2 regions of the Marinobacter sp. ES-1 genome follow, and region 1 is predicted to be linked to the other one. Evidence: riboswitches for the same ligand, from Rfam matches in the RefSeq annotation. Region 1 holds a riboswitch; the other holds the start of a gene.
The links. A riboswitch is a leader RNA that binds a small molecule or an ion and turns the genes downstream of it on or off. The one in region 1 is predicted to bind thiamine pyrophosphate.

Region 1 (16,113 bases):
AAGGGTCCAGTCTCCGGCAAAGGTCACCGTATTGCCGGACAACTCAAGGGAGCCGGCAGGCTCGCCGGCTTTGGCTGTAGTAAGGCCTGAAGTTATCGCCACAGAATGAAAAAATCCCTGCCAGAAGTCTTAGCAAGCTTAAAGATTCCAGTTGCTGTCTGCCAGTATCTTTCGGTCTTCTTCATCATGGCTGGCCAGGATCAGGGTAATGCCGCTGGCCTTTTCCTGCAGTAACAAGTCCCGGATGATGGCCCTGGCGTCTGGGTCCAGCCCGGTCATGGGCTCGTCCAGCAGCAGTACCGGTTTGCGCCGCAGAATGGCGCGCAGCAGGGCAACTCGTTGCCGCTGGCCACCGGATAGTTCGCCGGGCAGGCGCGCACCAAAACCGCCGAGCCCGGTTTGTTCAAGACCCTGCTCAATGGCCGATTGCTGTTCGGGGGACAGCTTCATGCCCGGGTGCAGGCCGAGACCGATATTGGTGAAGACATCCAGGTGCTCGAACAGGTTGTGCTCCTGGAACACGCTTGTTACCGGTCGCTCCCAGGCAGGCAGGTTATGGATAGCTTGGTTGTTCCAGAGAATTTCTCCGCTTTTGGGTGCGAGAAAACCGGCAACCAGGTTCAGCAAGGTGGATTTACCGGTTCCACTGGCACCGCGTACTGCGAGGCAATGCCCGGCGGCGACCGAGAAGTGGAAGCGCCACTCCTCCGACTGATCCGGGTACTGGAAACACAGGTTTCTTAGCTCAAGCATGATGAGGCTCCGGAGCGGCGGCGGGGGCAGGCTCTGTGTTTGTGCCCGGGGCCGGCCGGGCAACCCGGGACAGCAGGGCGAAGAGGGTCACCAGTAATACAAGCAACCACAGCCCGGTGCCAGCCGCTTCGCTGATTCGGTAACTGCCCAGTTGCTGGTAAAGCAGAACCGGCAAAGTGGGCTGCCCGGGGCTACCGAACAGGGCAATTACCCCGAAATCTCCCAGCGACAGGGCAATGCCATAGGCCAGCCCCAGGGCGATTGGCCGGCGCAGCCGTGGCCAGTACAGCCAGCGCCAGCGATACCAGCCCAGGATGCCCAGCTGGTCCGCCTGGTTCAGGGTGTTCTTGTCGATGGCATTCAGTGGCCCACGCAGAACCTGCAGCACAAATGGAATGGCCATCAATCCGTTAATCAAAGACACCAGTACCCAGCCTTGGGCGCTATTCCCGAGCTGGGGCCGCAATAACAGGAACAGGCCGGTACCTAGCACCAGGGGCGGTACAATCAGCGGCAGGTAGCCCGTGGTAACCGGAATGGCTGCCAGTATCCGGTTTCCGGGTTTGTTGGCGGCCGCCAGTGTGAACAGGCTGGCGACAACCGCCCCCAGCCCGGCAGGAACAGCAATCAACAAACTTCGCCCTGTAGCGGGGAGCAGTTGTCCGTAGATAGATGGCATGGGTGAGGCCGGCCAGAGTGCCGGCAAACCGCGTAACGCGATGGCCAGCAGGGGAAGCGTCAGGAAAGCGGAAAAGATGCCCAGCAGCAACACGCGCCCCAGACCCTGCCCGGGGCTGTCTTTTAAAGAGACAGGTTCAGCAAACCGCCGATCCGGAAGCAGTGAGGACTCCAGCCGGTTCCGGAACACCAGCCACCACAGGCTGCCGCAAATAACCAGCTGAATAGTGGCCAGGATGGCAGCCTGGCCAAAATCGAATTCGAACCGCAACGCCTGGTAAATAGCCACTTCAAGGGTTGTGGCGCGAGGCCCGCCACCCAGGGTCATGATGATGGCGAAGCTGGTAAAGCACAGGGTAAATACCAATGCTGACACCCCGGGCACGACCGGCCGTAATGCGGGCCATCGAACGGTACGCCAGAGCCACCAGCCACTCAACCCGAGCTGGGAAGCAACCCGCAACCTCGGTGCCGGAACTGATTCCAGTGCTTGCAGAAGAATTCGTGCGGCCAGCGGTGCATTAAAAAACACATGGGCCAGTAAGATCCCATTCAGGCCGTAAAGGCTCCAGCCGTGATCAGGCAGCCAATCGTTCAGAAGACCGGTCAGCCAGCCCTGGCGACCGTACACCCCGATGATGCCTGAAACCGCCACTATGGTGGGAAGCACCAGACTCAGCTCCATTAACCGTAGCAGCAGGCTACGGCCGGGAAAATGGCTGAGCCGGGCCAGTGTCATGGCCACCGGCAGCGCAATGAGCAGGCTTAGAATGACCGATAACACAGCCTGCCAAACCGTAAACCAGACAACACCTCTTAAATAGCGGCTTTGCCACAGCTCTTCGAATTCCAGCGTGCCAGCTGTGTGAAGCAGTGCCCCCAGCCCCAGCAGCACCAGCCCGATCAAGGCCAGCGCAATGATCAGGCCCGGAGCCAGTTGCCACGCAGGGGCGCTGAATGGAGCAGGGCGCAGGGGTTGTGGTTGGTTGGCGGCCATTGGGTTCAGCGGGTCATGGCGTCCAGCCAGGCATTCACCAGTGAGCGGCGCTCACGGGCGACCTCTGCCGGTTCCAGATAGAGAGCTTTGGACGGGCGGATCAGCCGGTCAAATACCTCCGGCAACTCGTCACCAAGGTCGATAGCCGGATACATCACATTCTTCAACGGAATATGGCGCTGGAAGGCCGGCGACAACATGAACTCCATGAATTCCCGGCCGAGGGCCTGATTCTTCGAGCTATTCACCAGTGCGGCAACCTCGACCTGCAGGTAATGGCCTTCTTCAAAACGGGCTGCCTGGTAACGGTCTGTGTTATCGACCGCCATGTGATAGGCCGGAGAGGTACTGTAGGAAAGAATCATCGGGGCTTCGCCGTTCATGAACAGTGAAAAATACCCGTCACTCCAGCTCTGGGTCGTCGCCAGTACCTTGCCACTGAGTTGCTGCCATTTAGCGTGGGCGTCATCGCCATAAACCGCGTGCATCCAGAGCAGCAGGCCGAGGCCGGGGGTGCTGGTGCGGGGGTCCTGGATGATGATTTTCAGGTCATCCGGTGCATTGATCAGCTCTTCCAGGCTTGCAGGAGGTTCCGGCAGCACCTCGGTGTCGTATACAAAGGCGAAGTAGCCCCAGTCGTAGGGCACGAAGGTGTCGTCCTGCCAGTCGACAGGCAGCGCCAGGTTGTTCTGCGTCAGCGTGTGCGGAGCCAGTAATCCGGTTTGCCGGGCGGCTTCCATGGTGGCGGTATCCAGCCCCAACACCACATCGGCAGTGGTTGAACTGCCCTCCAGGCGCAGTCGCTGAAGTATATCGCCGCCGCTTTCCAGCACTGTATAGTTCAGCGTGCAATCACATTGCTCTTCAAATGCCTGCTTGACCGCGGGCCCGGGGCCCCATTCCGCCGCAAACGACGGGTGAGTATAAACGTTCAAAACCTGCGCAGGTTCGGCAGTAGCCGAAGCCGGGAGCAGGGCAGCGAAGAGTAGAGGCAAGCGGAAACGCATAGTGATTACACCTTGGCTATGGAGGGGGGCATGCCGCGGTAACCACTGGAAAAGTGGCGGCTCAATCCCTACGCCGGTATTAGCCGGGTCAGGTTCCGCGGGTATGGTCTCAGCCCTGTCGGGCACCCCGTTGAGTCTTGGCGATTCTAACACGCCTGCGTGGCAGCCTGTAATTTGTAACTTTGATTACGGTCTGTTTAAAAACTGTACAAAGGTGTCGGGGTTCTCATTATTTGCTGTTAGAATAGTGCAAATTTCAATCGGATAGACCGTATTCTTCACCTATAGAGGTAAGGTGCATGCCCAAGTATCGCAATCTGCTCAAATTTTGTACAGCAATGTCCGGCCTTCTTTTTTCAGTGCTTTTCGCCACCAGCACCCAGGCCCAGTCCCTGAATAACCAGCTTTTTGATCGCCTTTCCAGTGCAGCCCCTAAACTGAATCCATCGGTTCTTGAGGCGGCTTTCAAGGCAACCCAGTGCGCCATCAGCAATGGAACAGCGATGCCGGAGAGGCTTGCTGTTATTGATTTTTCCCTGCCATCCAGCGAAGAACGCCTCTGGCTGTTTGACCTGGCCGATGGCAGCCTGGTTCTTAGGGAGCTGGTTGCCCATGGTAAAAACTCCGGCGACCGCGAAGCCAGTGCTTTCTCCAACATTGAGGGCAGCCACCAGTCCAGCATCGGACTGTTCAAGGCGGCGGAATCCTACAGCGGTGCCCACGGCTACTCCTTGCGGCTGGACGGACTGGAGCCGGGCTTCAATGACCTGGCCCGCCAGCGCGCCATTGTCATTCACGGGGCAGACTACGTAGAGAAGAGCTGGGTGAACAAATACGGTCGCATTGGCCGCAGCCACGGCTGCCCGGCGGTAGACCGCGATGTGATCGCAAAGGTAGTAGACAACCTGAAAGGCGGCCAGCTGGTTTTCAAATACTACCCGGATGAAGAATGGCTGCAGGCTTCCAGCTACCTGAACTGCGACAGCGGCAACCAGCTTGCCGGTTCCCTTCAGGCGAACGCGGATGACGCCAGCCGGTCCTGACCGGTTTGGCTAAATTTTGTGCACATTAGCAATAAAAACAGAAACTTGAAAAAAGGTGTTGACGCGCGAAGCGTAATCCGTAGAATACGCAGCCGTTGAGGAGGCAACGCCTCTGAACGAAGAGCGGGAATAGCTCAGTTGGTAGAGCACAACCTTGCCAAGGTTGGGGTCGCGAGTTCGAATCTCGTTTCCCGCTCCATTTTCCAAGTCTCTCACGCCCCCTGAGAGCAAAAGCCAGATTCCAGGCTTACCCGGCGCGGTGGCAGAGTGGTTATGCAGCGGACTGCAACTCCGTGTACGCCGGTTCGATTCCGACCCGCGCCTCCATTTTTTCCTTACGAAAATCATCGGTTTATCCGAGCTTTATTGGCTGACTGCCTTTCGCTCAGGTACGTCTGACTGCGTTAGCATGCGGCCAACTACATACCCTGCTGCCACGCCGACCAGTGCTGAAACCGGCCCGATGAAGCCGCCTACCAGTCCACCAACAAACATCAGTACCACGCTTTTCATACAGACTCCTCCTGCCTTCCTGGCAACTGCATTGGTCCGAGTATAGGACATTGTGCCTGACTGTGGTTGACCCACCCGTGTAGCCTCGTCAAAATACTGTATATGCAAACAGTACTAGGTGTAAAGCATGTCCTGCATTCTGCTTGGTAACTACGAATCCGTCTCAAGCCTGAGCATCCTGATGTTTCTGGAGATGGGAGGCTGGGAGTGACGTCTGAATCTGCAGCATCCTTTGTAACGGTGAGACGACGGTTTGATTTTCGCAGCATTGAAGTCGGACGCTGGGTGACGCCCCAGGAGCGGGACCGGGCAGCCGGCCGGTTCGATCAGGCGCTGTGTGATTTGATGACGATCCTGCGAGGACCGGAGCCATTGATCTCCCTGAGGAGCACGCTGGGCCTGCAGTATGGCATCGGCGGCCGGCTGGGCGTGGCCGCGCACTACATTCCCGCCACCCGGCAACTGGCGCTGGCCAAGAACGCTGGTGCGGGTAGCCTGGCGCATGAATGGTTTCACGCCTTTGATCACTACATGGGAGGCAAAGCTTACCGGAATGCCGGACCGTGCGGCTTCGCTTCAAGTGCCTGGCTGAACAGAGTAAGCAGTAAACCGCATCCACTGAATGAACGGCTAGGCGCTTGCTTCCAGGCCATCATGCTGACGGAGGACGGCACAGCACCCAGCACTTTGTTCCGGGCCTCCCAGGTGGCTGATCAGCACTTGAAAACGGTTTATTACGCCAAACCGGAGGAGCTGTGCGCTCGCGCCTTTGAAGCCTTCATTGAAGACAGCCAGCCGCGTAACCGATTTCTGGTAAACGGAACCGTTCACTCTGATGAAGCCAAGGCGGGTCTGTATCCGCAGGGCGATCATCGCCAGCGGATCAATGACGCATACCAGCGCTACTTTGCCGCTCTGGGCGCTGCGCTTTACCGGGAACAGGCTAAGGCCGGATAAAAGGGGGCTCCATCCTTGTCTGTAAAAAATCTTAGTATGATCAACATAAGTGTAAATAAAGTGAAATTAGTGTAAACAAAGTTCTGGCGGGCGGAAGAAAGGGAAGGCAGGACTGAATTACGGCACGGTGGAAATAGGCCTGGACCTGAGGGAACAGCTGCGGAGCATTGAGCAGGTCAAGCGCAGAAGCCTGATGATTGCCGCTCTGGAAGTATTGGCAGCAGCTCTGTTCTCAATTGCTGCCGGTTATTACCTGGTCCGGCGACTGAAACACATCCGGCGTGTGCTAGGGCAGGTTAATAACGGTGAGTATAGCCAGCGGGTGACCGTTCCACAGCCCACGCGAAACCCTAAACAAAAGCGGACATTCCCCGTTCTCTGGATTTAACTGGTACAAGCGTGCACTGATAATTTGAGTGTAAACTTTTCACAGAGCCGGCAGCGTAATGGCGGCTGCGGAACTACAGATAAAACCATGAAAAATCATTGTTATCAGGGCTTGGAATCAGATTTGGACGGGGGAGATGGCGTTGGGGTTTAATAAGAATGCAAACTAATAAGCCGTGATACGGTTGCCGCCAGGAGGTAGATCCAGTTGACTTATTACATTGTCAAAGTCGCAGTGACCGCTATTCTGGTTGTCCTCATATCGGAAGTGTCGAAGCGCAGCTCGTTCATAGGCGCTGTGCTTGCGTCGGTGCCGCTGACGTCAGTCTTGGCAATGCTTTGGCTTTATTTGGATACCGGGGATGCAGAAAAGGTTAGCGAACTTGCAAGTAGTGTGTTTTGGCTGGTTTTGCCATCACTTTCTTTGTTTATTGCGTTACCGGTTCTGTTGGCACAGGGGCTCAATTTCTACCTTAGCCTGACAGCTTCAATCGGCATTACAGCAATCTGCTACTGGGTAATGGTGGTTGTCCTTCGGTACTATGGCGTGGGGCTTTAAATATCGTAGAACAAGGGGCTGTTGTTGGACGCATCTACGCTGGCGCTGGCACGCCGCAAAGTCAGGTAACTGCCAAGAGGTCAATTTCATTGCCTGAATTGAAAACGGTTGGTCTTTTTATCGTCACCGCTTTGGCAGAGATCGTGGGTTGTTATTTGCCTTATCTCTGGCTTCGAGAGGGTAAAACCATCTGGCTCCTGGTGCCAGGTGCGTTGAGTCTCGCAGCCTTTGCGTGGTTGCTTTCACTGCACCCCACCGCTGCTGGCAGGGTCTATGCTGCGTATGGTGGTGTGTATATTTTTATGGCAATTGTGTGGCTTTGGGCGGTCGATGGGGTTCGACCAACAGTTTGGGATTTAGTTGGTTTAGCTGTTGCGTTGGTGGGAATGGCGATCATCATGTTTGCGCCTCGCGCCACATAACCAACTGTTGTAGTTCGTTCCGGGCGTCCGGTCCTGCGCCCTGATGCCCATTTCGCTGCGGTACGTGGGCGCCACTATACCAGTGCTAATCGTCCTATCCGAATGACCGCTTTGCGACCTTGTGCAGCTGGGAGTCTTATAAATCACATGTGCCAAATTGGCACACTAAGTTGATTGGGGTCATTATGTGTGCCAGCATGGCATACATAGATTGAGCCCATGAATCACTTTCTATCAAGGAAGAGGGTTTTCTCAGGTTTCAGTCGAGCTTATCCCGCCATCGGTGAAGAATATTATGAACACACAAGGTAAAGACACTCGCCTGGTGGCCCGTGTCGATGAAGAAACGCAGAGACTTATTGCTCATGCAGCAGAGTTAACGGGCCGCAGCTTGAGTCAGTTCCTGATCTACGCTGCAAAGAAAGAAGCACAAGAGGCCGAGCGTCAGGCGCTACAAATCCAGGTTTCCCGGCAGAGTGCTGACCGTATGCTGGAGTTGCTGGATAACCCTGAGCCGATTAATCCAAAGCTTCGGGAAGCTGCACTCAACCACAGGAAGTTGGCTGGTGACTTTAAGAACCGAAGAAATCAGTAAAAAACACAATCGGCGAAAATTTGACTGCGGTAAGCCTGCGCTCAACGAGTTCTTGAAGAAAATTGCCCGGCAAAGCAGCCAGAAGATGGCGACACGGACTTATGTACTGGTTGAAGATGAGGTCGACCCGACGGAGATCCTCGGTTATTACACTCTTCTTCCCAGCACCATTGTCTTCCCCCAGGGACATCCCCTACAAAAGCGGTTTCCGTCGGATCCGCCGGTTTACCGGCTGGCACGGCTTGCGGTTGATAACTCTCTGAAAGGGTATGGATTAGGAGCGTACCTGCTGATCGAGTGCCTGAGGCGGGTTGTTGATGCGTCGATTTCAGTTGGCGGTATCGGCTGTGCGGTAGATGCCAAAGACGACGACTCAAAAAGATTCTACGAAAGGTTTGGGTTTGTTGCTATTGATGGCGTCGAGGGTGACGCTTTAGCTCTTTGGCTGCCTTTTGAACAATGTCTGGAAGCAGTCGAACTCTCAGAGGCAAGTGGACGGTAGTCGGGTTCCGCCGAGTTACTACGGATCTTTCTAAAAACTAGCATAGGGAAATGATAATGGATCAACCACATGAGTCTCGGCCGGAAAACGATATCCAGGAGCGATACACCGCCTGCCTCCTCGGCGGAGCCATAGGCGATGCCCTCGGTGCCGCCGTGGAGTTCATGTCCCGCGCTGAAATCCTGAGCCGCTTCGGCCCTGCCGGCATAACCGACTACGCCCCGGCCTACGGTGGCAAAGGCAAGATAACCGATGACACCCAAATGACCCTGTTCACCGCAGAAGGCCTGTTGCGGGGGCGAATGCGGGGAGTCAGTAAAGGCATTGCCGGGTTCGACCACACAGTTGCCAATGCCTATCTGCGTTGGCTTGCAACACAGGGCTACGAGTGTCGTGCGGTAACCGCAGAGAAAGACGGCTGGTTGTTTCAGCAGCCAGAGTTGCACAGCCAGCGAGCACCGGGCATGACGTGCTTGAGTGCGCTGCGGGATTACCCGGGTGTTCCAGAGACCGCCGGCAATGACAGTAAGGGGTGTGGCGGGGTAATGCGGGTTGCTCCGGTAGGGCTTTACTGGCGCACCTTCAACGGTAACTCCGGCTTGGAAAGGGTATTTGAAGATGGGTGTATGTGCGCCGGCCTCACCCACGGCCATCCCAGCGGTTATCTGACCGGTGGCGTACTGGCCGTTTTGATCTTTGAGTTATTGAACGACAAAACTCTTCTGGATGCTCTGGGTGCCGCCAAGACATTACTGGTTGCAGAGCGCGGTCACGAAGAGACATTGGCGGCCCTGGATAAGGCGGTTGAACTGAGCCAGTCTGGCAACCAGCACCATATCGCTATTCAGGAACTCGGCGAAGGCTGGGTCGCAGAGGAAGCACTGGCGATTTCTGTTTATTGCGCCCTGGTGGCTGAAAGTTTCGAGCAGGGCATTGTGCTGGCGGTGAATCACGATGGGGATTCAGATTCTACCGGAGCCATTACCGGAAACATTCTTGGCGCCATGCACGGCACCGGTGTGATTCCGCAGCGGTGGCTGGAGCCGTTGGAGCTTCGGGAGGTTATTTCGGTAGACAGCCGTTGGTGCCCGTCCGTATCAATGACCACCAGACGGGTGTAGCGGCCAAAGTGAGTCAGCAGGGTACTGAGCATGCCCCGTATCTGGTCTTCGTTCTGGTCAGACCAAACATCCTGATAAGGGTTCTGTGTCTGCCGTATCCGATCGAGGTGCTGCCGGACACTGGGGAACTCTGCAATCGCAAGGGCATGGTTGAGGCTTTCATTCATGCCTTGAAGCAAGGCATCGTATTCGGCTTCAAGCAGTGTCTTAGCCGTGAGGCGCGAGCTCTCAAACCGGGTTGTGGTGTTCGACCAGGTAATCGGGATGAGCACAAGGGTGACCAGCACAATGGCTAGAACACTTGCTATTACAAGGCGGTGGGTGAGGGACCTAGGTATCCTCATTCGTTGGAGTTGGCCGGCAAAATTTCAGGTAGTAAGCATAATTCGGCAAGGGGCATTGGTCGGGCAAACAGGCAACCCTGCAGAATGTCACAGTGCCGTCGGGCCAGGTCTTCTTGCTGCTCCCGCGTTTCGATGCCTTCAGCCACAACCATCATATCCATGTGGTGAGCCATAGTGATCACCCCTTGAACAATCGCAGCAATGCGTCGGTCTGTAGCCGTATTCTGTACGAAGCTTCGATCCAGTTTCACTTTGTGTGTCGGCAGGTCCCGCAAATAGCTCAGGCTGGAAAACCCGGTTCCGAAGTCATCCAAAGCCACGCGGATGCCCCGGTCTTTAAGAGCTTCCATCAACTTGATGACGTGCTCGACACCGTCGATCAATACACTTTCAGTGACTTCCAGTTCCAGTAACTGGGGCGAAAGGCCGGTCTCTTCCAGAATCCGGAAGACGTCGTCCAGAAATCCATCGCGAATAAACTGCAACGATGAAATGTTGACGGCCACACGCAGGCTGCGCTCCCGCCGCCCATTGAACTCGGCCATTTCCTGACAGGCTTGCCGAAGAACCCAGAGCCCTAGCGGTACAATCTGCCCGGTCTGCTCTGCCAGCGGGATAAATTCGGCAGGCGACACCATGCCCCGGACTGGATGGCGCCAGCGCACCAAGGCTTCCACACTTCGCATGCGCCCGGTCACAGCATCGACCAAAGGTTGGTAATACAGCTCGAACTGGTTTTCCTTCAGAGCTGTGTGCAGTTCATGGCGCAGTGTGACACTGTGTCGGGAGTGTTCGGCTTTATCCGCGCCATACCATTGCCAGGTATTGCGGCCCTGTCGCTTGGCCCGGTCCAGTGCCAGGTCGGCAAACTGCAGCAGTTGGTGGGGCTGTACGGCCTTATCACTGTTGCTTGCAATGCCGATACTGGCACTGATGTGAATCATTTGCTGATCCACTTCAATAGGTTCACCAAGGGATTGCAAAACCTTCTCTGCCAGTTGAATGATAGCGTTGCGGCCAGGGCAGTCAGGAAGAACAATACCAAATTCGTCCCCAACCAATCGGGCAATCGTGGCCCGTTCGGGCATCACGGCCTTAAGGCGTTGGGCTACAGCCTGCAAAATCCGGTTGCCGATCCGGTGTCCCAGCCCCTCATTGATTGGTTTGAATCCATCCAGGTCCAGATAGAACATAGCGAGCATGTCTGTCCCGGATGTATGCCCGAGAAGTTCTTCAAGGGTTTCGGTAAAAGCCGCCTGATTGGGCAGGCCGGTCAAGAGGTCGTGGGTGGCCTGGAACCGTATCTTGGCTTCCTGCTCTTTTTGCTGCGAGATGTCCTGCTGGATGCCTATAAAATGTGTGCATTCTCCAGTCGTATCCAGGACAGGCCGGATGATCAGGTGGTTCCAGAATGGAGTTCCATCTTTCCGATAGTTGAGCAGGGTGACATCAACATCCGTCTTCTGCTCCAGGCCGAGACGAACAGCCTTGATGGCCTTCGGATCCGTGTCTGAGCCTTGAAGAAAACGGGAGTTCTGGCCTAAAACCTCTTCTCGGGGGTAACCGGTGATCTCACAGAACGCTGGGTTCACGTAAACCACGGGATGATCTGGTTGTTGGGCATCCGCCATCAAAATCCCGTGGGGACTGGCTTCAATGCCTCGCTGCAACTGGTGCAGTTCTGCTTCTTGTGCTTTGCGAGCCGTGAGATCCCGGTGCCGGAGAATGGTCAGCGCTGCCAGTGCTGCACCACGGCTCAGGTTCCTTTGTGCACCGTTAGTGGGGGAGACCTCCGAGCGATAGTAGGATGCAAAGGTGCCCAACAGCGCGCCGTCGGCAGTCAGAATGGGCACGGACCAGCAGGCGCGGAGCCCTTCAGCTTCTGCAAGATGGTGGTACCCATCCCATTTCGGATCATTCTGGATATTATCCGTAACCACGGGATCCCGTAAATAAGCCGCCGAACCACAGGTTCCCTGATCTGGCCCAATTGGGATGTTCTGCATTTGATCCACGTAGTCCGGAGAGAACTGATTACTCGGCACCATGCTCAGGGTTTGCGTGTCGGGGTCACACCGCATAATAGAAACCAGGGCGCCGGGCATCATCAGCGAGACCCAGTCTGTGATCGCTGCAAGTGTTTCCTCAAGCGGGTGCTGCTGAGCGATCAATTCATGGATGTTTTGCTGCATTTCCAGCAGAGAAAAATCGTGAGACTGCATACCGAGGGTTACTCTGGGAACTAGAAAGGGCAGTGTCGCCACCACAAGCTCGGGGTGTGATGTGACTCACATTCTGTAGACGATCATGGTTTTCATCAATAGGTGTCGTGTGTCGTTCTTGTGAAAACTTGCAAAAGGGATATATCGATTTGTAATCAGGATAGAGAGGCAGGTTCCAACAAGGCAATCCAGGCCTCTAACTGTTAGTATTGGCGCCACCGGAACCGCATCATCAGAGTGTAACCCCATGACAACCAAAGCCTTCGAAGCCCTGGCCTGCCCGTTAGACGGCGAGCCGCTATATCGAGAATCTTCTTCCTGGCGTTGCGCCAATGGCCATAACTTTGATGTGGCACGGCAGGGGTATGTGCATTTGTTACCGGTACAGAAGAAGCGCTCGAAAGACCCCGGTGACAGCAAGGAGATGGTTGCGGCCCGCCAGCGTTTTCTTGGGGCCGGTTATTACCAGCCGATAGCCGAGGCGGTTTCAGCAGCGGTTTTGAAGGATGTATCGGAAGGCAGTCACCTTGATTGCCTGGATGCTGGCTGCGGTGAAGGTTATTACCTGCGCCAGCTGGCGTCTGCAGCGGGTGGCCGGGTGTCACTGGCGGTGCTTGGGCTGGATATTTCCAAGTGGGCGGTTCTCGCTGCAGCCAGGAAGGATCGGGCGCCGAGCTGGGTGGTTGGCAGCAATGCCAATCTGCCGGTGCAGCCTGCGTCCCTGGACCGGGTGCTTTGCACGTTCGGCTTTCCGGTGTATTCCGAGTTTGCGCGGGTGCTGAAACCGGGCGGCAAGCTGATTCAGGTGGATGCCGGGCAGGATCATTTGCGGGAGCTGCGGGAGATAATTTATCCGCAGGTGCGTGCAGAGTCGAAAAAGGTGGATGAGGTGCCGGAAGGTTTCCGTCGAGTGGAAACGCAGGATTTGCGCTTCACCCTTCATCTGGAAGGTGCGGAGCCGATTGCTGACCTGCTGGCCATGACTCCCCACCTGTACCGCGCCAGTGCCGAGGGCAGGGCGCGGGCGGCACAACTGGACAGCATCTCCCTGACGGTCGATGTGTGCCTGCAAACCTTCGAGCGTTACGCCCCGGCAGGCTGATCGGCGCCGTCCATTCCGATGCGGGTGCCACGGGCTTTCAGCCGGTAAAACTCTTCAACAATGCCGGCCATGGCTTCCGGGCAGTATTCCCGCAGGCCGCCCAGCATCAGGCGCTTGGATACTTCGCCGGCGGTTTTGCCGGATGATATCAGCTGATAGTCCAGGGTTACGTTGCCCCGTTTGCCCGCCACTTCCAGGTCGGCCTTGCTTAATTCCAGGTCCGGTTGCTGGAGTTCCAGCTGGTTCAGGGCCAGGCTCATGCTTTCGTACATCACCATCGGGCGATCCGGGTTAAACATCACCCCGTGGGATTCCATCAACGGCTTGAGGGTGTGAGGAAAGTTTTTGCCGGAAGCCGCCACGTAGCAGCGGGTAAATTCCTCGATGACCCGTTCATCGCGGGTAATGTCGCCGCTGCGGGTTACCTCCAGGTACACCTTGCCACCCTCATCGACCACTTCGATGGTGCCGCCGTTGTCGCTCTCGCGGAATTCCAGTGGAACCTCGGCGCCCAGGAGGTTGCGAAACCGGAAGGTCATGTTTTCAGACAGCCCGAAGCGGGACACCACAAGCGCGAACAGGAGGTCTCCGGGCACACAGAAACGCCGGGCATCCGGATCGTGGATGGGGTTGAAGTCGCCGGCCACTTCCTTGGCAAAGAAACTGGCCTGGGGTGCGGTAATAACGATGCGTCCGTCCTGGACGGAAAAGAACTGTTCTGAAAACATGCTTTGCCTTTTCTGATTTGCAGCAGCCGGGGGAATCTGGCCGATAGTACAATCCGCGGCCATTCTATGCCTCGCATGGCCAGACCGGTAGCCCGACCATGGTACTACGCAGGAACCGAGGGCACGAACCCCGGGAATCGGCGTCAGGCAATGTGCTCCATCAGTGTTTCCATTTCATGGGACAGCTGGTCGCTCAGTAAATCCAGTGCGTTCATCAGGGTAGGGATCTGGTCGCGCTGGTTGGTCCGGTGCAGTTTGTCGATTTCCACGGCAATCTCGTGAACTTCCTTATGCAGTTTCCGGATGCCCTCCAGCCCGGGAAGTTCGGCGGACTGCTTGTCCAGCCAGCCAGCAAAGCCGCAATGATTATGATCGAGCTCCACACTTTTGTCGTTGCCTTCAAGATAGCTGCGGAAACGCTCGACCCAGGCCCGATGGTCGACCCCGGCATACAGGCTCGGCAAGGCCCGGCGTGAAACCGTGCGCAGGTTACGCCAGTTGGCTGGTGCACGCCATCGCGCGCGCCAGGGCAGGAAGTCATCTGCAGGCATCGGGCGGGCCACGCCGTAACCCTGGGCCAGGTCACAGCCTATGCGAAGCAGCATCTCTGCGTGTTCGAAGGTTTCCACGCCTTCGGCAATCAACTGGCGGTCCAGGGCGTCGGCCAGGCGCACGATGCCGTCCAGAATGGCCAGGTCTGCAGGGTCGCGCAGTATGCCCATGACAAAGCTCTGGTCGATCTTGACCACTTTGGCGGGCAAGCGTTTGAAGTAGGTCAGGGAAGAGTAGCCGGTGCCGAAATCATCGATGGCGATACTCACACCCAGTTGGCGGCAGCTGTCCAGAACCCGGGCAATCTGGCCCAGGTCACCCAGTGCTGCCGTTTCCAGAACCTCCAGCTCCAGCATGGCCGGGTCCAGGTCCGGCCATGATTTCAGCGCAGCAGCGAGGTGCTCCGGGAAGTTCGGGTCACGCAGTTCGATGGCGCTGATGTTAATGCTCAGGGGTACCCGCACCCCTTGCTCAAGCCATTCGTTCATTTTCGCCAGGGCGCTGTCCATTACCCAGCGGCCGATGTCGAGCATCAGCGGGGTGTTTTCGACCAGCCCGATAAAGGCTCCCGGTGCCAGTAACCCGCGCTCCGGATGTTGCCAGCGAAGCAGTGCTTCAGCACCAATCACTTCGCTGGTACGCATGTTTACCTTGGGCTGGTAATACAGGCATAGCTCATTGTTTTTGAGGGCCTGGTGCATGCGCTCGATGGTTTCGTGCTGGCTGCGCAGGCTCCGGTCCTGCTCGGTATCGAACAGGTGGAACCGGCTTTTGCCGGACAACTTGGCCTGGTACATGGCCAGGTCAGCCTGGCGGATCAGCTGGTCGCCACCGGAGATATCGGGTTGGGGATAGAACGTGACCCCCAGGCTGGCGCCGACCGTAACCGCCTTGTCTTTAAGCAGGATTGGCCTGGAAACGGCTTTCAGGAGTCGTTCCAGGTGGGTTTCGAAATCCGATTCCGAAGACATGTCCATCAACACGGCCACGAACTCGTCGCCACCGAGCCGTGACAGAGTGTCTTCCTCCCGGAGTTCGTGACGCATCCGGCTGGCCACGGTGATCAGCACCTGGTCGCCGGCGGAGTGGCCATGGCTGTCATTCACGGCCTTGAAGCCGTCCAGGTCGAGGTACACCACTGCTAGGGAGCTTTGCCGTCTATCCACCATGGCCATAGCCTGGTTTAGCCGGTCGGCCAGCAGGGTGCGGTTGGGCAACCCGGTCAGCGCATCGTAATGGGCAAGGCGTTCGATTTCCTGCGCCTGCTGCTTGGCCTTGGTGATATCGGTGCTGGTGCCAATCAGGCCGATAATGTGTTCGCTGCCGCCGTCTTCGTAGATCGGGGTTTTGATCTGCAGGAGTACAGCGCGCTCTCCCCGGATGTTGATTTCAACTTCTTCGGTAACCTTGGCGCCTCTTAACACCCTTTCATCGAGTGCCCTGATGCGTTCGATGCTCATGTTGTCGAACACTGGCTCGCCGTGGGTGCCCAAAAGCTCGTTACGGGACAACCCGAAGCGCGTTAAAGTTGCGCTGTTGGCGTAGGTGTAGCGAAGGTCCATATCCTTCATGAACACAAGGGTGTCCATCCGGTCCAGCGCATCCCGGAAGCGGCTGGCTTCAGTGAGCGC
Region 2 (16,113 bases), on a different contig from region 1:
GCGCCCTCCTGTTCACTGCTGCACGTGCCGGTCGACCTGGCCCCTGAGCAGGAGCTGGATACCGAAATCCGTAGCTGGCTGGCCTTTGCAGTGCAGAAACTCGATGAGCTGCAAACGCTTGCAAAAGCACTTAACGAAGGTCGCACCGCCGTGCGCAGCGAACTGGCTGAAAACCGTATCGCCATCGAAAGCCGTCGCAGATCCAGCCGGGTAACCAACCCTACCGTTCAAAAAGCCGTTGCTGCGGTAACGCCAGAGCTGGGTAATCGCCAAAGCCCCTACCCCCAGCGAATCGCCAAACAACGGCAAATTCTTAGCCTGCCGGCATTCCCGACCACCACCATTGGCTCCTTCCCGCAAACCCCGGAAATCCGCCAGGCCCGCCTGCAGTTCCGCAAAGGCGAGCTGAGCGGCACCCAATACACCGAGCAAATGCAGGCAGAGATCGCCCGTTGCATCAAAGAGCAGGAAAAACTGGGGCTGGATGTGTTGGTGCACGGCGAACCCGAGCGCAACGACATGGTGGAATACTTCGGTGAACAGCTGGATGGCTATGCCTTTACCCGCTTCGGCTGGGTACAGTCCTATGGCTCCCGCTGCGTGAAACCGCCCATTCTGTTTGGCGACATTCGCCGGCCCAGGGCAATGACTGTGGACTGGATCCGCTACGCCCAGTCTCTCACCGACAAGCCGGTGAAAGGTATGCTGACCGGCCCGGTGACCATTCTGAACTGGTCCTTCGTGCGGGACGATCAGCCAAGAAAAGACTCCTGTCTGCAACTGGCCCTGGCCATTCGCGAGGAAGTCCAGGACCTGGAGAAAGCCGGCGTGAATATCATCCAGATCGACGAAGCCGCCCTGCGCGAAGGCCTGCCGTTGCGGCAGTCAGACTGGGCAAACTACCTGGACTGGGCCATCAACAGCTTCCGCATCGCTGCCAATGGCGTGGAAGACGGCACCCAGATCCACACCCATATGTGCTATTCGGAGTTCAACGACATCATCGAAGCCATCGCCCGCATGGATGCCGATGTGATCACCATTGAAACCTCGCGGTCAGATATGGAACTGCTGGATGCCTTCCGGAACTTTGAATACCCGAACGATATCGGGCCGGGCGTGTACGACATCCACTCCCCGAACATTCCGGACAAGGAACACATCATCAACCTGATGACCCTGGCGGCGGAGCGCATCCCGGCAGAGCGGCTGTGGATTAACCCGGATTGCGGATTGAAAACCCGCAAGTGGGAGGAAGTGACGCCGGCGCTGGAGACAATGGTGGCGGCTGCGCAAGCACTGCGGGCCTGACACTCGCGCACAGTTTTGTCCCTATATGTTACAAACCGGCGTGCAGGTCAGCCATTGGGAATATATAGGGACATCTTGATCGGCTAGTAGCCGGCGCTACCTTCATCCAGGTTGAACCGGAACTGCTCTGCGCGGCAGACTTTTGTGGTGATGTTGCCGGAAGGATCGAGCTCAAACCAACGGTAGCCCGGGGCTAACGGTTCTACCGCAAAATCAGTGGAACCTCGCGCAAACTGAATACAGGTCGACGGAGAGGCCATTAGCTGCACGCCTTTGCGCTGCTGCTGAAGCTCCTGATGAATGTGCCCCCAGAGCACGCATCTGACGTTGGTGTGCCGGTCGATCACCTGCCAGAAAGCCTCACGGTTTTTGAGGCCTATCTGGTTCATCCAGTCCGAGCCGATATCAATCGGGTGATGGTGCAGGCAAACCATGGTGGGCAAGCCCGAGTGTTCCGACAGGGTTTGATCCAGGAACGCCAATTCGTCCGCCGAAAGTTCTCCATGCACTTTCCCGTGTACGGAGGAATCCAGCATAACGAAGTGCCAGCCCCCCAGCACAAACTGCCGGCGCCGGGCGTCGAACTCATCCGCAACGGCGTACATGGTGGCTGAGTCATCGTGATTGCCGGCAATCCATGCAGACGGGCACTGGAAAACCTCCAGTTTCTGCCCGAAATAATGGTAGGAAGCCACGGAAGCATCCTGGCTGATATCGCCGGTGGCCAGCACCAGGTCCGGCTGGCCATGGCTGCGCAGAGCCTCTTCAATGACGGCCGACAGGCTTTCGCGGGTGTTCACCCCCAGCAGGGCACCATTTTCCCGTGCCATCAGGTGCGGGTCTGTCAGCTGTAAGACTTTTAGCGGGCGGGCAGATTGGTGGTCAGACATTCAGGACCTATTCTGTTCGGGGCAAACGGTTGAAGTTACAACGAGTGTACGATGGCCGGGTTCCTTTTGATTAATGTGAAATCGTAGATTGTTCACATTCTGGCCCGCAGACACAAAATTTTTGCAGTTTTTGACAACTTCACCACAGGCAGAGTGAGATGCTGTCTAGTCGATCCCCTCACCCGCCGACCAGACGGCCTTCTCCATGGGCAGGTGCCCGAAGCGCAAACAGTAATCCAGCCAGTCGGCCAGGAAACCATTCACCTGAACCTTTTCATCGGGGTGATGCATAAAACGGTTCGGGTAATCGTTCACCGGCGCGATCTGGCGCTGCCGGTGGCAACTGATGACTTCCGCCATCATTGCATCGTGGTAGACCCGCACGGTCATCTGTGGATTATTCAGCCAGCGGCCGCTGTTGTGGACCTGCTCCAGCAACAGGGTTTCGGTGAACTTTGCCGTTTGCAGCACTTCAATCCGCACTCGCCCCAGGTACTGGTTCTCCCGGTGCAATTCAAACTCGCACACCGGCTTGCCATCGGATTCCAGCTGCCGCAGCTTGCGGAGCCGCTGATAGTTGCCATCACACAACGCTCCCAGCTGGCGCAAATCCGGTACATAGGACTTGGGACGCTTCACCCACTCAGTCATGCCAACCACTCCCGGCGCAGCCTGTCGCGGTTCAGCTGTAGCCACTGGATAGCAATGATCGCAGCGGCATTGTTAATGCGGCCATCGGCAATCATGGCGAAGCACTCGCCGGCGCTGACCACGTGGCTGAGAATGTCTTCGTGTTCATGCTCCACACCGAAAATACCGCCGGCTTCGGCAGTACTGACCCGGCCACAGTACAGGTGGATCATCTCGGTGGTGCCGCCCGGGGAAACCAGGTAATCACAGATCTTGTCCAGCCGGCTGAAACTCAGGCCGGCTTCTTCCTGCCCTTCCCTCTGCGCCACGTCTTCCGGGCTTTCGCCCTCTTCGTTCATTCCGGCTACGAGCTCCAGCAACCAGGGGGATTGGTTGCGGCCCAGGGCCCCGAGGCGGAATTGTTCCAGCAGTACGACTTCATCCCTTTGCGGGTCGTAGGGGAGCACGCAGGTGGCGTCGCCGCGGATGAAGAGTTCGCGGGTGAAGGTGGGCATGTCGCGGCCGTCAAAGCGCGGGTGGGTCAGCCAGAGTTTGTCCATGCGGAAGAAGCCCTGGAAGACGGTTTCGCGTTTTTCGATTTTGACGTCGCTGGCATTGAACTGGAACGGTTTCGGCATTCGTGTTTCCGGTTTGGTGTTCGGCTTGGAACGATAGCCTTTGGGATTGCTTGGGTGCAAGTGTCTTACGACTGGTGTAATCATTTGGCCTTGGCCCCAGACTTCCATGCTTGGTGACCGGCAGCCCTTGGGACAGGCCCGCTCCGTTTCCTGTGCAAAACGTTGTCTGCCAAACCAGGTTCAATTGGTGCATCGTCGCACAGCATGAGCATCACATTCAGATGCGATCACTGCCAAGCTGGATTGAGTAGGTCGGGCGTCTCTGTCCAGAAATTTGTGGAGCCATGGATGGCGGAACAGAAGCGCCCACGGATGGCCCGAGCGTTTTCTGGACAGAGACGCCCGACCTGCTCATAACTCCAGAGTTATCAGGCCAGGAGCGGGCAAACTGAAGAGTCAGACTTTGTCGTAAAGCTTTGAGCCAGACTCAACAAACTCCCGAGACTTGGCCTCCATGCCGGCGTCAATTGCCGAAACTTCGTCAATGCCCTGCTCTGCTGCGTAATCCCGCACTTCCTGCGAGATTTTCATGGAACAGAACTTCGGCCCGCACATGGAGCAGAAGTGGGCCACTTTGGCGGATTCCTTGGGCAGGGTTTCGTCGTGGTAGGCGCGGGCGGTGTCCGGGTCCAGGCCGAGGTTGAACTGGTCTTCCCAGCGGAACTCGAAGCGGGCCTTGGACAGCGCGTTGTCGCGGATCTGGGCGCCTGGGTGGCCTTTGGCGAGATCGGCAGCGTGGGCGGCGATTTTGTAGGTGATGATGCCGGTTTTCACGTCGTCTTTATTGGGCAGGCCCAGATGCTCTTTCGGGGTGACGTAGCAAAGCATGGCGCAGCCATACCAGCCGATCATCGCCGCGCCGATGCCGGAGGTGATGTGGTCGTAGCCCGGGGCAATATCCGTGGTCAGCGGGCCAAGGGTGTAGAACGGCGCTTCGTCGCAGCATTCCAGCTGCTTATCCATGTTTTCTTTGATCAGGTGCATGGGCACGTGGCCAGGGCCTTCGATCATGCACTGAACATCGTGCTTCCAGGCGATCTTGGTGAGCTCTCCCAAAGTTTCCAGTTCGCCAAATTGTGCCGCATCGTTGGCATCTGCAATGGAACCCGGGCGCAGGCCGTCACCGAGGCTGAAGGAGACGTCGTAGGCCTTCATGATTTCGCAGATGTCTTCAAAGTGCTCATACAAGAAGCTTTCCTTGTGGTGCGCCAGGCACCACTTGGCCATGATGGAGCCACCGCGAGAGACGATGCCGGTGGTGCGTTTGGCGGTGAGTGGCACGTGGTGCAAACGAACACCCGCGTGGATGGTGAAGTAATCCACGCCTTGCTCGGCTTGTTCGATCAGGGTGTCCCGGAAGATTTCCCAGGTCAGGTCTTCGGCCACACCGCCGACTTTTTCCAGGGCCTGGTAGATTGGCACCGTGCCGATGGGAACCGGGGAGTTGCGGATGATCCACTCGCGGGTTTCGTGGATGTTCTTGCCGGTGGACAGGTCCATCACCGTGTCGGAACCCCAGCGGATACCCCAGGTCAGTTTTTCTACTTCGTCTTCGATGGACGAGGTCACCGCCGAGTTGCCGATGTTGCCGTTGATTTTCACCAGGAAGTTGCGACCGATGATCATCGGCTCGGTTTCCGGATGGTTGATGTTGGCGGGAATAATCGCACGGCCCCGGGCCACTTCATCCCGAACAAACTCGGGGGTGATCTCCGGCGGCAGGTTGGCACCGAAGGACTGGCCGGGGTGCTGGTCCGCCAGCAAGCCGTTGGCCCGGGCCTCCTGCAGCTTCATATTTTCCCGAATGGCAACGTATTCCATCTCCGGCGTAATGATGCCCTGGCGAGCATAGTGCATCTGGGATACGTTTCTTCCGGGCTTGGCGCGCAGTGGCTTGCGCTCGTCCATAAACCGCAGGGGGTCAAGCTGAGGGTCTTTCATGCGACGACGGGTGAATTCGGAGGTGTAGCCGTCCAGTTGCTGTACATCGCCCCGCTCGGCAATCCAGGCAGCGCGAACCGGCGGCAAGCCCTTGCGCAGATCAATGGTGGCTTCCGGGTCTGTGTAGGGCCCAGAGGTATCGTATACCACCACGGGCGGGTTCTTTTCGCCGCCCATTTCGGTGGGGGTGTCGCCCACGGTAATTTCCCGCATTGGCACCCGTAGATCAGGTCGGCTACCCTGCACGTATATTTTTCGTGAGCTTGGTAATGGTTTGATTGCTGCGGAGTCTACTTTTGCGGAGTCGCTGAGGTATGCTAGTAAGTCCGTCATGATCTGCTCCCGGATGGTCTTGTGGTATCGGGTCGCGTATGACGGAGTTGCGACAAATTGCCCTACAGGCTTAGTGTCGCGGTTCATCTGGTCTTAATCCCTACGCCGGTATTATCCGGATCAGGTCGCGGGTTCTGCGTTGCAATCTCAGCCGACTGCCGATTTCCGGCAGATCAGCACCCCGTCAAGACGCGATTCTGAATTCGTTTGTCCACAAAATACGTGGACTTAGCAAGTCTAGAGACGGGAACGATTATTGTCCATAATGGTCAACCAATACCTTTGGGTCATTGCCGGGCAGATTCCCGGAGTCAGTATTTCAGGAGAACCAATGAAAAAACGTTTACTTCCAGGATTGATCACCCTGCTCGCAGCCCAGCCTGCGCTTGCTCTGGATCTGATGGAAACCTACGAGAAAGCCCTGTCTTACGACTCCGGCATTGCCTCTGCCATGGCACAGTTCCAGGCCCAGCAGGCCGCCAGTGATGTAAGCAAGAGTTCTTTGTTGCCGCAGATTGGTGCGTTTGCCGAGGGCAACCATATCGACTTTGATGCCAAGAATGGCCCGGGTGACAGCTATAAGTCGCTTGAGTATGGCGTGCGCCTGACCCAGCCCATTTTCCGTTCAGACAGCTGGTTCCGCTACGACGCCAGCCAGTTCCAGACCGAAGCCGCCCAGGCCCAGTACAACCTGGCCCAGCAGCAGCTCATTCTGGATGTAGCCACTGCTTACTTTAACGTGCTACGGGCCCAGGATACCGTGACAACCGCCCGCGCTACCGAAGCCGCCATCCAGCGCCAGTACGAACAGGCCCAGGAGCGTTTCGACGTAGGCCTGATTGCGATTACCGAAGTATACGAGGCCCGCGCCAGCTACGACGACAGCAAGAGCCAGCGCATCGCCGCCGAGAACCAGCTGAACGTGGCGCGCGAACAATTGGCCCGGTTGACCGGTGAATACGCGGAAGACCTGGAAAACCTGCGGGAGAACTTCCCGTTGGGCCGTCCGGAGCCGATGAACCCGAATGACTGGGAAACCACTGCTCTGGAGCAGAACTGGGCAATCCAGGCGGCCATGTCACAACTGAACGCCAGCGAAGCTAACCTTAAAGTAGCCAAGTCCGGCCACATGCCAACCCTGGACCTGGTAGCCTCTTACGGCGAGTCAGAACTGGACGGTGCCAAGTCAAACCAGCAAGAAGGTACGCAAGGCGTCATCGGCCTGCAGCTGAACGTTCCCCTGTACATGGGCGGTGGCACTGAAGCCGGCGTGCGCCAACAGCGTTCCCTGGTAACCGTGGCCGAGCAGGACCTGAACACTACACGCCGGGATGTACAGGTGAACACCCGCAGCCTGTTCCTGACCGTGAACAACAACGTGGAGACAGCCTCTGCCCTTGAGCAGACCATCATCTCCCGCCGCAGTGCACTGGATGCAACCCGCGCCGGCTATGATGTAGGTACCCGGAACATTGTGGAAGTGCTGGATGCAGAACGAGCGTACTACGTGGCCCTGCGGGATTACGCCAACGCCCGCTATGACTACGTGATCAACACCCTGCAACTGAAGCAGGCGGCAGGCACCCTGAGCCCGCAGGACCTGATTGATCTGAACAACTGGCTCAGCGAAGGCGCCCGGGGCATTGAAGCCCTGGCCGAAGAAGGAAAAACACTGGACGACCCGATGCAGTAAGCGGGCTAACCGTGCAAAATTCCGGGTGCCCGTGCGGCGCCCGGAATTACAACCGTTCCGTAATACCCTCCACGACCTTATCCAGCGCACCCCGGTTCTTGTTGACTACCGCCAGAGCCCGCTCACCGTATGCCTTCAGCGCCTCCGGATCGTCCACCAGTGAACAGATCGCCCGCGCCAGCTCATCCGCATTTTCGACCAACTGGACCCCCTGATCATCCAGTAAGCGCTGATAAATTGTCTCGAAATTAAACACATGAGTGCCGGAGAATACCGGAATGCCCCAGGCCGCAGGCTCCAGCGGATTGTGCCCTCCCCGCTCGATCAGTGAGCCGCCCACGAAGGCGAGGTCACTGGCTCCGTAAAGCATCATCAGCTCTCCCATGGTGTCTCCAAGATACACCTCCGCACCAGCGGGAGATGCTCCTGTTGACCGGCGAACCACGGAAAAGCCCTCGCCTTGAGTCATCTCAGCTACCGAATCAAACCGCTCCGGATGCCGGGGCACAATGATGAGTAAGGCATCGGCGTGCTGAGCCAGAATCTGGCGATGAGCCGCCAGCAATTGCTCGTCTTCTCCGGTGTGGGTGCTGCCGGCAATCCAAACGGGGCGCTCACCCAGGGATTTTCGGAAGCTGACAGAGGCCGCACGGACATCATCAGGAATATCCGCATCGAATTTTACGCTGCCGGTGACCTCAACATTACCCGGAGCCACTCCGATGCGGCGAAACCGCTCTGCGTCTTTTTCGGCTTGCGCAGCCACCCAGCTGATGCTTTTGATAATAGGTGCTGCCACGCCCCGAACCCGTTCATACCCCCGGGCAGATCGTTCAGACAGACGGGCATTGATCAGAAAAACAGGCACATGACGGTGTCGGCACTGGCGGATCATATTGGGCCAGATTTCCGTTTCCATGATCACCAGGATGCGGGGGTTAACCCGATTCAGGAAGCGCCGAATAGCCCCGGGCGTGTCGTAAGGGGCGTAGGCATAGGCTACCCTGTCACCAAACATCTTCCGGGCCTGGGCCAGCCCGGTATCAGTCATGGCAGTCATCAGGATGGTCGCACCCAGGTTACGGGCCAGCAGGCGCCGGACCATGGGGCCGGCAGCAATGGTTTCACCCACGGAAACTGCGTGAACCCAGATAACCGGCCCGTGCATCTCGGGCACCAGTCCCAGCCGGTGCTGCCAGTTCTGCCTCAAGGCCGGCGCCTTGCGGCCCTGCCACCAGAGCCGGACAAGGATAAACGGCAGGGCGAGCCGGATCAGCAGGGAATAGATAAACTGGAACACGCAGGACTCCCGGCAAAACAGTGCGTTATCATAGGGATAAATTTGCTGTGGACGGGCATCTTGCCCCCCGGTAAAACGTTTGTCGATGCAGGATTCACGATTTTGAAAAAGAAGTACCGCAAACTCCCCAGAAACACCGATTATTCAGCTTACCGCCATCCCCGCTGGTGGCCAACCTGGCTGGGCATTGCGGTGATGTGGCTGGCTGCGCAGTTACCTATCCGCTTTCAATGGTGGCTGGGCAAGGTGATCGGCCTGGCCGCCTGGAAGCTGGCTAAAAGCCGTCGGCATATTACCGAGACCAACATCCGCCTTTGCTTCCCGGAACTCAACGAGCAGCAGCAAGGTGCGCTGGTACGTAACGCCTTCATCGCCAACGGCATTGGCGTAATGGAGCTGGGCATCGCCTGGTTCCGGGATCCGGCCAAACTGACCGGTATCACGCAGGTGCACGGGCTGGAACATTTTGAGAAGGCCCTCGAAGATGGCCACGGTGTGCTGCTTCTGGGCGGTCATTACAGCACACTCGATCTGGGCGGCAGCCTGGTAACCGAGTTTATTAACGCGGATGTGATGCAGCGGGACCACAACAACCCGCTGATGAACGCCGTCATGACCCGGGCCCGGGGCCGGCGTTATGGCACAGTGCTCGGCGCCAAAGACCTGCGCAGCTTATTCAAGTGCCTGAAGCAAAACCACGCTGTGTGGTACGCCACCGACCAGGATTACGGCCGCAAAGACATCGTTTTTGCCCCTTTCTTCGGCATTCCGGCCGGCAGCATTACCGCCACGTCCCGGATTGTGGAGCGCAGCAAATGCAAGGTAGTGCCGTTCAGCCACTTCCGCCGCGAAGACACACCGGGCTACGACATCTATTTCCAGCCGGCGCTGGAAAATTTCCCGACCGGCGATGACCTGCAAGATGCTACACGCATCAACGCCATTATCGAACAGGAAATCCGCAAGGCGCCGGATCAGTACCTTTGGATGCACCGCCGCTTCAAAACCCGGCCGGACAAAGACGACCCCGGCTTCTACGGCCGCAAACGCAAGAAAAAAGGCTAGTCCCTTGGAAGACGATGCGCAGGCGCCGGTCATCTGGCTGATTACCGACAACAAACCCGGCCACCGCAACCAGTTGCGAGGCCTTGCCGGGCGTTTGCGCGCACTCACGGGCGCAAAGCTGTATTGGTTAAACGCTGCGGATTACACCGTGCCGCTCTGGCGGGCTTTGCTCGGGCTCGCTCCCACTCTGGACAAGGCCTTGCCCCAACCTGACCTGATTGTTGCGGCGGGTTCCGGCACTCACCGGCTGCTACTGGCCCTGCGCCGGTACCGCAAGGCAAAAACACTGGTACTGATGAAACCAGCCTTTCCCCTTAACTGGGTAGATGGCGCCATCATTCCCGCCCACGACGACGTAAAACCTTCAAAAACCGTGCTGAACACGGAGGGCGTCATCAATGCAATCACGCCGCTGTCCGAACTGACCGGCAAGCCCAACGCACTCATACTCGTCGGTGGTCCCTCGGAACACTTTGACTGGAACAACGACACAATCACCTCGCAGATCAGCGACCTGATTGCCCGATACCCCCGGTGGCACTGGACCATCAGCGATTCCCGGCGCACACCGGAGGCTTTTTACCGGAGACTGACGGAACTTCAAAACGAAAACATCTTGGTTGTTCACCACAGCCAGACCTACGACGACTGGCTGAAGCACCAACTGGCAACCTCCCGGGCTGTCTGGGTAACGCCAGACAGCATGTCCATGGTGTGTGAAGCCGTCACCTCTGGCGTTCCTACCGGCATTTTCGACCTGCCCCCCCGGGCTAGCAGCCGGGTGGTTAATGGCATTAGCCGCTTAGCCCGGCTGGGGCTGGTCGCCCACTGGAGCGACCATGCCAGCGTAATGGCAGAACACCGGCCACAACACCCGAGGCTATGGGAAGCCGACAGAGCAGCGCGCTGGATCATCGAACGATTTCCCCGCCTTCTCCAGCCCAGACAAGACAAGGAGCAACGACCGTGAAAATACTGCAGGCCTTGCCCGCCTTGTACAGCGGTGGCGTGGAACGTGGCACCGTAGAGTTTGCGGCAGAACTGGTCAAACGCGGCCATCAGTCATTCGTGGTCTCCAACGGTGGACCAATGGCCGAACAGGTTCGCGGCCAGGGCTCGACCCATATCCACATGCCAATTCACCGTAAAACACCCGCCTCGTTCGGGCAGGTTTTACCAATGCGCAAACTGCTGCAAGAGCTCAAGCCAGATATCGTGCACGTGCGCTCAAGGATGCCCGCATGGATTATCCACCTGGCCCTGAAAACACTGCCACGGAACGAACACCCGGCCATAGTCTCAACCTTCCACGGCATGTATTCCGTAAATCCGTACAGCGCCATCATGGCCAGGGCAGACCAGGTGATTGCGGTTTCCAATTGTGTCCGGGACTACGTACTGGAAAACTTTCCTGTTCCGGAAAACAAACTGACAGTAATCCAGCGCGGCGTAGACATTGACGCCTTCCGCAACCGCGCCATCAACGACCAGTGGCTTGATATCCTGCTATCGCGGTTTCCACAACTGGCTGGCAAGAAGATCATCATGATGCCCGGCCGGATTTCCCGCTGGAAAGGCCAGCTGCATTTCATGGAAGCCATGGCCAGAATCGTGCGCCAACGGCCGGACTGTCACGGCATCATCGTTGGCGGCGCAGAGCCCGGTAAGGAAAGATTTCTGCAAGAGCTGGAAAAAGAACGCAGCCGCCTGGGCCTGACCGACAAGGTCACCTTCCTGGGGCAGCGCAATGACATGACCAACCTGTATCTGCTGGCCGATGTGGTTTGCCATATGTCCACCAAGCCTGAGCCGTTCGGGCGGACAGTAACCGAAGCCCTGGCGTCCGGCACACCGGTGGTGGCCTACAACCGTGGCGGCGCCGCAGAAACCCTGCAGGCCTGCTTTCGGGAAGGGCTGGTTACACCAGATGATACCGGGGCGTTTGCCAGTGCCGTGCTGGGACTGCTGGATAAGCCCCGGCCGGAGATTGAGTTGCCGGAGCGGTTTTTGTTGCGGGCGCAGACGGAGGCTACGCTTCGGGTTTATCAACAAGCCCTGAACGGAAAACCGGTTTGAAGGTCGCCCTGATATTCGCAACGCCTGGTAGTGCCTGGGGGGGCATGGAAAAACATGTGGCGGACCTGGCGGAAGCCCTCACGGGCATCGGACACGAGGTGCACATAATCGCCCATCCCGACTACCGCTCGCACTTCCCATTCGCCGAGTTTCACCCGTGCCCGATGAAGCTGAGCCGAAACAACCCTTGGCTTCGTTGGTGCGTTTCCCGGATATTGAAGCGGGTTTCTCCTGATGTCGCCCACGCCCACGGCAATAAAGCTGCCCTCATACTGGGCAGGTTGCCTCGTCAGACCTGGCAAACCGTAGGGACTATTCACGGAAGCAAATCAAACCTTCGCCCTTTCCTTCTGCTGGACAAAGTCATTGCCGTCAGCGGGTCGATCTACGAGGGCCTGAGTCACCCGTCCCGTCATCTGATTTACAATGGAATCCGGAAGGAAACTCCTAAATCGCCTCAAGGCAACTATCCACTCCCCGAAACAACGAACGTCATTGCTGCTGGGAGACTGGAGGCAGTAAAGGGCTTCGATATGCTAATTCAGGCATGGAGCATGATACATGACCGTTTTCCGACGGCACGCCTCACCATCTTTGGTGATGGCTCTGAAGCCAGAAACCTGCAGCGGCTGATTGACGATGAAGGCCTGAGACACGCTGTGACGATGGCAGGGCACCAAACAACACTGGCGTCGACATTGTCCCACGCCGACATGATGATCATCAGCTCAAGGCGGGAGGGGTTTCCTTACGTGTTGATCGAAGCCTTGATGGCCGGGCTGCCGGTTGTCTCAACCCCGGTGTCAGGCAGTGTCGACCTGCTTCCAGACAACGCGCTCGCCAGGGACATTTCCGCTCAGGCTATCGCCGACGTGATCGCTAGCGCACTGAACAACCTGGGTGGTCTTCAAGAATCTGAGCAATCCGCATTTGACTATGCGCAGACACATCTCACGCTCAGGGGCATGGCAGAGGCAACCGTCAGAGTGTATCAAGCCGAATAGTACCTGTGAGAGCGTCTTACCGCTCCTCGCCACCGGAACGACTGATTCCCTCAAGCATCTGCAGCTCCCTTGCCTTCGCCAATCGCATGAAATTACGGTTAGCGGCCACAACAGAAACACTGAACCCGAACCAGCCATTCAATACCTGGCGGTGAATCAGGTAATACTTCAAAAACTTCAAAGGAAATTCGACCATCAAACGCGGGGTCGAAATTCGCCGGCCCTTCCCATACAGGAACCGGGCCTGCTCGCTGGACAGTTGAGTGTATTTTCTTTCCATCTGCTCCAGAGAGATCAATGTCTTGTGCAAGACATCGCCTTTGAGCTCCAACACACTACCCGTATGCACTCTAGGCCGGTCATCGTTACTGTGTTTTTCGGCATGGATCGCAGCCCGTTTCCGGTTGTAAAGCCGCAGGATCTTCTTGGACTTGTCATGCCGAAAAGGGTGCCTCGGGTTGGGGGACGACAAAACCCAGCGCATACGATAGCCAGCGACATCCGGAGAGATCGGCTTGGAGAACAGCTGCTTGATGTTGCGCACCAGCGTATCGGAAAGCACTTCATCAGCATCCAGATCAAGCACCCAGTCATTCACGCAAAGGCTGGCGGCAAAGGCCTTTTGGCTCGCAAAGCCTTCCCATTCCCGATAAACCACCCGGGCGCCTGCGGCCTCCGCTAGCTCACAGGTTCGGTCTGTGCTTCCCGAATCAACAACGATGATTTCACCAGCCCATTCCTTCACCTTCTCAAGAGATTCCGGCAGCCTTTCCTCTTCATTCAACGTGATGTAGTAAACCGATAACGGCAGTTTCATCATAAACACCCGCAAACTGGCCCCTACTCGGCCCCAAACACTGCCGAGTTAGCGCACCTATGATAATATTTGGCCATCAGAAAAGGCTAATGCTGACCGAAAGCTACGCGTGGAGCAAACACATGATTTACCCCGTCATTATGGCCGGAGGGACGGGCTCGCGCCTTTGGCCGTTATCCAGGCAACTGAACCCCAAGCAGTTCCTGAAACTGACGGACCAACATCTATCCATGTTGCAGTTGACCGTAGCCCGGCTGGACGGCATGGAGTCGGCCGACCCACTCCTGATCTGCAACGAAGAGCACCGATTTCTGGCGGCTGAGCAAATGCGCCAGGCGGGCTACAAAGATGCCCGAATTATCCTGGAGCCCTGTGGGCGCAACACGGCACCGGCCATCGCTCTGGCAGCACTGAAAGTGGTTAAAAACATCGATGAAAACCAGAACCCGCTGATGCTGGTCCTGGCCGCAGACCACCTGATCAGGGACATCGCCGCGTTCCAGAGCTGCATCCAGAAGGCCGTGCCCCTGGCTCAGCAGAACAAGCTGGTGACTTTCGGCATAGTACCCGGTCATGCGGAAACCGCTTACGGCTACATTCAGCAAGGCCCAATACTGGCCGACGACAGTTTCAGCGTCAGCCGGTTTGTAGAGAAGCCCGACCAGACAGCTGCGGAAAAATACCTCGCATCCGGTGATTACCTCTGGAACAGCGGCATGTTCCTTTTCGGCGCCCGCACCTACCTTCAGGAACTGCAAAAACACCGCCCGGATATCCTCGCCATCTGCCAGGCTGCGCTGGATGATGCCAGTGAAGACCTGCACTTCACCCGTGTGAACGAGAGTGTATTCGCCGAATGCCCGGAAGACTCCATCGACTACGCCGTAATGGAAAAAACCGACAACGCCGCCGTGGTCTCTCTGGATGCAGGCTGGAGTGATATCGGCTCCTGGTCTGCCCTGTGGGAAGTGAGTGAGAAAGACGCCAATGGCAACTGTTTCTCCGGCGACGTGATCGCCCACAGCACTGAAAGCACTCTGGTGCGGGCAGACAACCGCCTGGTGGCGACCGTGGGCGTGAAAGACCTGGTGATCATCGAAACCAAAGACGCCCTACTGGTTGCCCACAAAGACCAGGTTCAGGATGTGAAGAAAATCGTGGAAGCCATCAAAAACGATGGCCGGCACGAACACATGAACCACCGGGAAGTTTACCGGCCCTGGGGTGTATATGATTCTATCGATAACGGCCACCGCTACCAGGTGAAACGCATCACCGTGAAGCCCGGCGCCAAGCTATCTGTCCAGATGCACCACCACCGGGCAGAACACTGGATTGTGGTCAGCGGCACGGCCAAAGTCACCAACGGCGACGATTCCTATCTGGTCACGGAAAACCAATCCACCTACATTCCGGTCGGCCAGATCCATTGCCTGGAAAACCCCGGTGTGATCGATCTGGAACTGATCGAAGTACAATCCGGATCTTATTTGGGTGAAGACGATATTGTGAGATTTAAGGATCGGTACGGCAAAGCATGAGCAAACTTAAGTATTACCTGATCGCTGGCCTGTTACGTTTTGTCAGTCTTCTACCGCTGGGAACCGCTCAATTCATCGGCAACTGGGCTGGGCTCCTGGCGTGGAAACTAGGCGGCAGGCCACGGAAGATTACCGACATCAATCTGGAAATCTGTCTGCCCGAACTTACGAAAAAGGAACGCCAGGAACTATCCCGGGCTTCTCTGGCTCACACAGGCATGACAGCTTTGGAAATTCCCCTGATGTGGGAATGGCCCGTAGAGAAGTGCCTTGGGTTGATCAAGGAAACCGAGGGTCTGGAACTGGTTGACGAAGCCCTGGCGACGGGCAAAGGCTTAATCTTGCTCGCGCCGCACCTGGGCAACTGGGAGCTGACCGGCCTGTTTTTCTCCTCCCGCTACAAAATGGCAGCGCTCTATAGCCCTCCGCACATCAAGGAATTCGAGGATTATATGATTCGGGTGAGAGGACGCCTTGGTTCCGAACTGGTGCGCGGCGACCGTAGAGGGCTGATGCGACTGATGGGCATTTTGAAGGAAGGCGGTGTAGCCGGCATTCTCCCGGACCAGTCACCCCGTGGCAAAACCAACGCCTACGCGCCCTTTTTCGGCATGGAGGTGATGACCATGACACTGGTAGGGAAACTGGTTCAGAAAACCGGAGCCAACGTGCTGGTTACCTACGCCCAACGCCTGCCCAACGGCGAAGGCTTCAAGATTCTGGTCACTCCGGCGGAGCCTGGCATTGGTGCCGATGATGCAGTGGCCGGCGCCACCGCCTTGAATCAATCCGTGGAAAAGGTGGTACGAATGGCCCCTGAGCAGTACCAGTGGGAGTACAAACGTATGCGGCACCGGCCACCGGGGAATCCGAA

Region 2: linked by a shared signal. The riboswitch ahead of thiC (phosphomethylpyrimidine synthase ThiC) and the one ahead of thiB (thiamine ABC transporter substrate binding subunit) in region 1 are both predicted to bind thiamine pyrophosphate.

Annotation. Positions count from the first base shown of each region.
Region 1 is NZ_AXBV01000040.1:10,280-26,392, forward strand. It holds gene Q668_RS07365 (MlaE family ABC transporter permease) at 1-42, opposite strand, end outside; gene Q668_RS07370 (ATP-binding cassette domain-containing protein) at 139-753, opposite strand; gene thiP (thiamine/thiamine pyrophosphate ABC transporter permease) at 746-2,428, opposite strand; gene thiB (thiamine ABC transporter substrate binding subunit) at 2,434-3,435, opposite strand; TPP riboswitch at 3,484-3,575, opposite strand; gene Q668_RS07385 (murein L,D-transpeptidase catalytic domain family protein) at 3,774-4,478, shown strand; tRNA gene Q668_RS07390 (tRNA-Gly) at 4,602-4,677, shown strand; tRNA gene Q668_RS07395 (tRNA-Cys) at 4,732-4,805, shown strand; gene Q668_RS17200 (hypothetical protein) at 4,842-4,991, opposite strand; gene Q668_RS07400 (CLCA_X family protein) at 5,199-5,948, shown strand; gene Q668_RS07410 (DUF3147 family protein) at 6,544-6,894, shown strand; gene Q668_RS07415 (YnfA family protein) at 6,984-7,316, shown strand; gene Q668_RS07420 (DUF1778 domain-containing protein) at 7,612-7,911, shown strand; gene Q668_RS07425 (GNAT family N-acetyltransferase) at 7,883-8,413, shown strand; gene Q668_RS07430 (ADP-ribosylglycohydrolase family protein) at 8,470-9,534, shown strand; gene Q668_RS07440 (putative bifunctional diguanylate cyclase/phosphodiesterase) at 9,875-12,100, opposite strand; gene Q668_RS07445 (putative RNA methyltransferase) at 12,348-13,202, shown strand; gene Q668_RS07450 (DUF3581 family protein) at 13,184-13,930, opposite strand; gene Q668_RS07455 (EAL domain-containing protein) at 14,074-16,113, opposite strand, start outside.
Region 2 is NZ_AXBV01000064.1:9,436-25,548, forward strand. It holds gene metE (5-methyltetrahydropteroyltriglutamate--homocysteine S-methyltransferase) at 1-1,311, shown strand, start outside; gene cpdA (3',5'-cyclic-AMP phosphodiesterase) at 1,395-2,201, opposite strand; gene Q668_RS12230 (DUF1249 domain-containing protein) at 2,367-2,852, opposite strand; gene Q668_RS12235 (NUDIX domain-containing protein) at 2,849-3,469, opposite strand; gene thiC (phosphomethylpyrimidine synthase ThiC) at 3,866-5,743, opposite strand; TPP riboswitch at 5,824-5,937, opposite strand; gene Q668_RS12245 (TolC family outer membrane protein) at 6,075-7,436, shown strand; gene waaA (lipid IV(A) 3-deoxy-D-manno-octulosonic acid transferase) at 7,483-8,736, opposite strand; gene lpxL (LpxL/LpxP family Kdo(2)-lipid IV(A) lauroyl/palmitoleoyl acyltransferase) at 8,839-9,801, shown strand; gene Q668_RS12260 (mitochondrial fission ELM1 family protein) at 9,806-10,771, shown strand; gene Q668_RS12265 (glycosyltransferase family 4 protein) at 10,768-11,877, shown strand; gene Q668_RS12270 (glycosyltransferase) at 11,874-12,881, shown strand; gene Q668_RS12275 (glycosyltransferase family 2 protein) at 12,898-13,701, opposite strand; gene Q668_RS12280 (mannose-1-phosphate guanylyltransferase/mannose-6-phosphate isomerase) at 13,821-15,239, shown strand; gene Q668_RS12285 (lysophospholipid acyltransferase family protein) at 15,236-16,113, shown strand, end outside.